Regions from separate parts of the Variovorax sp. GW821-FHT09D07 genome, predicted to be linked through region 1. Evidence: riboswitches for the same ligand, from Rfam matches in the RefSeq annotation. Region 1 holds a riboswitch; the other holds the start of a gene.
The links. A riboswitch is a leader RNA that binds a small molecule or an ion and turns the genes downstream of it on or off. The one in region 1 is predicted to bind thiamine pyrophosphate.
Positions count from the first base shown of each region.

Region 2: another riboswitch for thiamine pyrophosphate. It lies ahead of AC07OX_RS02100 (purine-cytosine permease family protein); the one in region 1 lies ahead of thiC (phosphomethylpyrimidine synthase ThiC).

Region 1 is NZ_JBWKOY010000006.1:14,298-16,680, reverse strand. Features, by position in the region: gene thiC (phosphomethylpyrimidine synthase ThiC) at 1-1,418, opposite strand, end outside; TPP riboswitch at 1,511-1,616, opposite strand; gene AC07OX_RS21320 (YchJ family protein) at 1,644-2,075, opposite strand; gene AC07OX_RS21315 (DUF6841 family protein) at 2,176-2,383, shown strand, end outside.
Region 2 is NZ_JBWKOY010000001.1:438,309-440,691, reverse strand. Features, by position in the region: gene AC07OX_RS02100 (purine-cytosine permease family protein) at 1-858, opposite strand, end outside; TPP riboswitch at 935-1,039, opposite strand; gene AC07OX_RS02095 (MarR family winged helix-turn-helix transcriptional regulator) at 1,150-1,605, opposite strand; gene AC07OX_RS02090 (enoyl-CoA hydratase) at 1,742-2,383, shown strand, end outside.

The sequences.
Region 1 (2,383 bases):
ATGGCGGCGCCGATGGCGCTGGAGATGTGGTCGTAGCCCGGCGCGATGTCGATGGTCAGCGGGCCGAGCGTGTAGAACGGCGCTTCGTGGCAGTGCTTGATCTGCTCGTCCATGTTCGCCTGGATCATGTGCATCGGCACGTGGCCCGGGCCTTCGATCATGGTCTGCACGTCGTGCTTCCAGGCGATCTGCGTGAGCTCGCCCAGCGTGCGCAGCTCGGCGAACTGCGCCTCGTCGTTCGCATCCGCACCGCTGCCGGGACGCAGGCCGTCGCCGAGCGAGAAGCTCACGTCGTAGGCCTTCATGATGTCGCAGATGTCCTCGAAGTGCGTGTAGAGGAAGCTCTCCTTGTGGTGCGCGATGCACCACTTGGCCATGATCGAGCCGCCGCGCGACACGATGCCCGTCATGCGGTCGGCCGTGAGGTGGATGAACGGCAGGCGCAGGCCCGCGTGGATGGTGAAGTAGTCCACGCCCTGCTCCGCCTGCTCGATGAGCGTGTCGCGGTAGATTTCCCAGGTCAGGTCTTCGGCCACGCCGCCCACCTTTTCGAGCGCCTGGTAGATCGGCACCGTGCCGATGGGCACCGGCGAGTTGCGCACGATCCAGTCGCGCGTGGTGTGGATGTTCTTGCCGGTCGACAGGTCCATGACGTTGTCGGCGCCCCAGCGGATGGCCCACACCAGCTTCTCGACCTCTTCCTCGATGCTCGAGGTGACGGCCGAGTTGCCGATGTTGGCGTTGATCTTCACCTTGAAGTTGCGCCCGATGGCCATCGGCTCGACTTCAGGATGGTTGATGTTCGCCGGAATGATCGCGCGGCCACGGGCCACTTCGTCGCGCACGAACTCGGGCGTGATGATGCGCGGAATGCTCGCTCCCATCGGGTTGCCCGCCACGCGCTTGGCGCGCTCCTCGTTGGCCAGGTACTCGGCCATCCACTCGCGCTTGCCGTTCTCGCGCAGGGCCACGTATTCCATCTCGGGCGTGACGATGCCGCGGCGCGCGTAGTGCATCTGGGTGACGTTGGCGCCCGACTTGGCGCGGCGCGGCGTGCGCTGCAGCGCCGAGGCACCGGCGCGCAGCTCGGCCAGGCGCTGCGCGTCGCGGTCTTCGTTCTTGGCGCCGTCGTCCAGCGCGTGGTGCGTGCGGCCTTCGTAGCTTTCGGTGTCGCCGCGCTCGATGACCCAGGCGCTGCGCACGTCGGGCAGGCCGCGGCGCACGTCGATCTCGACCTTCGGGTCGGTGTAAGGGCCCGAGGTGTCGTACAGGGAGACGGTTTCGCCGTTGGTCAGCGCCACGTCGCGCACAGGCACGAACAGGTCGGGCCGGCTGCCCGGAATGACGCACTTGTGCGAGGCGGGAAAGGGTTCGCGCGTCAGCGACAGCAGCGAGGTGAATTTATCGGGGGCATTCATCGGAGGCACTCCTTGTTGAGGGAAAGGGTGCTCCGCAATCGCTCAGTGGACCTCGGGAGGCCCGCCACCAGAAAAGGGAGTGACGGACCGAAGTCAGGGAGTGCAGCTCTTCTTACGCCGGTATGACCCGGATCAAGTTCGCGGGTCGGCAGCTTTGCCATCTCAGCACACCACATGCGTGCACCCCGGAGCGGGGCCGATTGTGCGGGCCGAAGCCCGCCGCCGTCAACCCGGGGGCTGGTGCAGGTCGCCGTCGACGTAGAACCAGCGCTCGTTCTCGCGCACGAAGCGGCTGCGCTCGTGCAGGCGGAACGCCACGCCCGTCGCGCCGCGCTGGCGGGCGACGAACTCGACCTCGGCGTGGTCGGCATCGAGCACCGAGCGCGAGCGGATGTCCAGCCCCAGCCATTTGACGCCCGGCTCGAACTCGACCGAAGCCGGTCGCTTCGATGCGTGCCAGGTGGCGAGCAGGTAGTCGGCGCGGGCCAGTACGAAGGCCGAGTAGCGCGAACGCATCAGCGATTCGGCGTCGGGCGCCGGCGTGTTCTCGAAATCGTCGAGGTAGCGCCCACAGCACAGGGCGTAGCCGATGGGCTTGTCGCGACGGTCGGTGCGGCCGCAGGGGCAGGGGCCGGGAGTGGGGTCGGTGGCGCTCATGAAGGGCTCTATTGGAACACTTGGCGCGGCGGGGGTTGAAGGTGGGGTGTGGGAGGCTTCGGGGCATGCCCGGCTGGCTCGGGGATGAGCTTGGGCTCGCATGAGTCTGCAGGCACTGGACGCCCACCCACACGTTGCCGCAGGGTGCGAGTCGGGAGTAGAAAGCGCGCGGGTATCGCAAAGGAGTGCATCGCCATGGCGAACGAAACCCAACCCGATTCAATCCGCGGCACGAGAGCTGTTCGACCTCTATAAGTGCGAATTCAATGCGGGACTGACGGGTGAAGTCGACCTGGAAGCCGTCGCTG
Region 2 (2,383 bases), on a different contig from region 1:
CATGACCAGGCTGGTGCCCGGCTCCGCCACGCTCACCACCATCACGCCCAGCGCATAGCACCAGATGTTGGCGAGCGCGTAGCCGATCCAGGTGCCGCTGAACGCGCTGCCCAGGCCGCCTGCCGCGCTGCGCTTGCCGTGGCGCGCGTAGTCGGCCACCAGCGGCAGCCACGACACCGGCATCGCGATCACGAGGTCGAGCGCGCTGAACATGCCCATGCTGCCGTTGCCCGGCCGTGCCCAGAAGGCGTCCAGGCCCTTGGCGTGCAACTGCGTCGCGAACTGCCAGCTGAGCCACAGCAGCGACAGCACCACCAGCGGCAGGCCGAAGCGGCTCACGAAGCGGCGCACCAGCTTCACCATCGAGCCGGCCAGCAGCGCCAGCAGCACCGCGCCCCACAGCAGCGTGGTCAGCACGCCGCCCCAGGCCGTGCCCAGCGCGGCGCCGAAGGCCTGCTGCCCGATGGCCTGCGTGCCCTCGCGCATGATCACGAGTTCGAAGGTGGTCCAGCCCACCAGCTGCACGATGTTGAGCAGCACCGGCAGCCGCGCGAAGGCGCTGCCGTAGGTGGCGTGCATCAGGCCGGCGCTGGCCAGCCCGGTTTCGCAGCCCAGCCGCGCCGTCCAGGCCAGCAGCCCGGCGCCGAGCAGCGAGCCCAGCACGATCGCCAGCGCCGCGTCGCGCGTGCCCACGGCCGGCACCAGGTAGGCGCCGATCTGCATCACCAGCAGCCCGACGCCGAGGCTGAACCACAGCGAGGCGTGGTCGTGCCAGCCGAAGACGCGCCGGGCGGCGGGCAGGGGCGTGAGCGCTTCGTTGCCGGACGAAGCGGAACTGTCGTTGTCGTTGTGTGCCATCCGTTTGCTCCAGTGCAAAAGGTTTGGCAGGTGGGCGAGGCTCCAGTGGCGTGGCCGTCGCGCGAGACAACGCGACAGGCCACCGGACCAGCTTCCCTGCGCGAGGATTACCTCAGTCAGGTTCAAAGGGACTTTCTCAGCCACACCGGTCGAAACCGGCGCAGCACCCCTAGCGAAATGTCATTTTAGGCGCGTGTGTCGCAGACGCACCGAAAAGTTCCTGCGCACGGAAGAATCCGGCCACAGCGGGCCTTGCACCCGCCGCACCGATGGCGTGCCGGGGCCGAGGGCCTATTCCTCGTGCTTTCCCGCGCCCTCGGCGGAAAAATTCTCGACCACCGATTCGAGCCACCGGCCGACGATTGCCATCTCTTCGTCGCTGAAACCCTGGGTCAGCCGTGCGTTCAACGCGCCGAGCCCGGCCTTTGCACGCTGTCCGGCAAGCCGTCCTTCCTCGGTCTGGTACAGGCGGAATGCGCGCCCGTCGTTCGGGTCTTGCGCGCGGGTCAGGTAGCCGGCTTTTTCGAGCCGGGCGGCAAGGCCGGACATGGCCGGTGCACCGATGTTCAGTGCCTGCGCGACTTCTCCCGTCAGGGCGCCATCGTTGGTCGACAGGAAAAACATCGTGCCGGCCTGGGCTGCCGACAGCGCGGGCAGGGCGTCGCCGCGGGTTTCTTTCCAGCGCTGCACCGCCCGCTGGGCGACGTTCAGAAGAAACACCAGCCTGTATTTTTTTTGAGCTTTCATCGGATTCCTGTGGCCTGGGCGAAGGCGCTGCAGGTTACATCTTATCCGTATTTATTTCGCACGCGAAGCATATACTTCGCATGCGAAGTAAATGCCATCCCTCTCGCACGGTGCGAGAGGGCAACCAGGAGAACCTATGACCGAATACGTGACCGTCGAATCCACCCAGGGTGTCCTGACCCTCACGCTGGCCAGGCCGGAGAAGATGAACGCACTGACCAATGCGATGTATGGCCGCCTGGCCGATGCCATCGCGGGCGCCGAGAGCGACCCGTCCGTCCGGGCCATCGTGATGCGAGGCGAAGGTGGCATGTTCACCTCGGGCAACGACCTGGGCGAATTTGCTGCCGTGGCTGCCGGGAAGGCCGGCAACGAAAAGCGCCATGTCGCCCGCTTCCTGCGTGCGTTGGCGAGTTCAACGCGCCCGGTGATTGCGGCGGTCAACGGACGCGCAGTCGGCGTGGGGACCACCTTGCTGTTGCACTGCGACTTCGTCGTGCTGGCTGAGGATGCGCTGCTGTCCACGCCGTTCGTCAACCTGGCGCTGGTTCCCGAAGCGGCGTCGAGCCTGCTGCTGCCGGCCCGCATCGGCCACGTTCGTGCCTACGAGATGTTTGCGCTGGGCCTGCCGGTGTCCGCTGCGCAGGCCTTGGCCTGGGGCATCGCGAACCGGGTCGTGCCTGTGTCGGACCTGCACGGCGAGGCGCAGAAGGTTGCCGAGCTGCTCGCCAGCCGTGCCGCGGGCTCGTTGAAGCTGACGAAGGGCCTGATGAAGCAG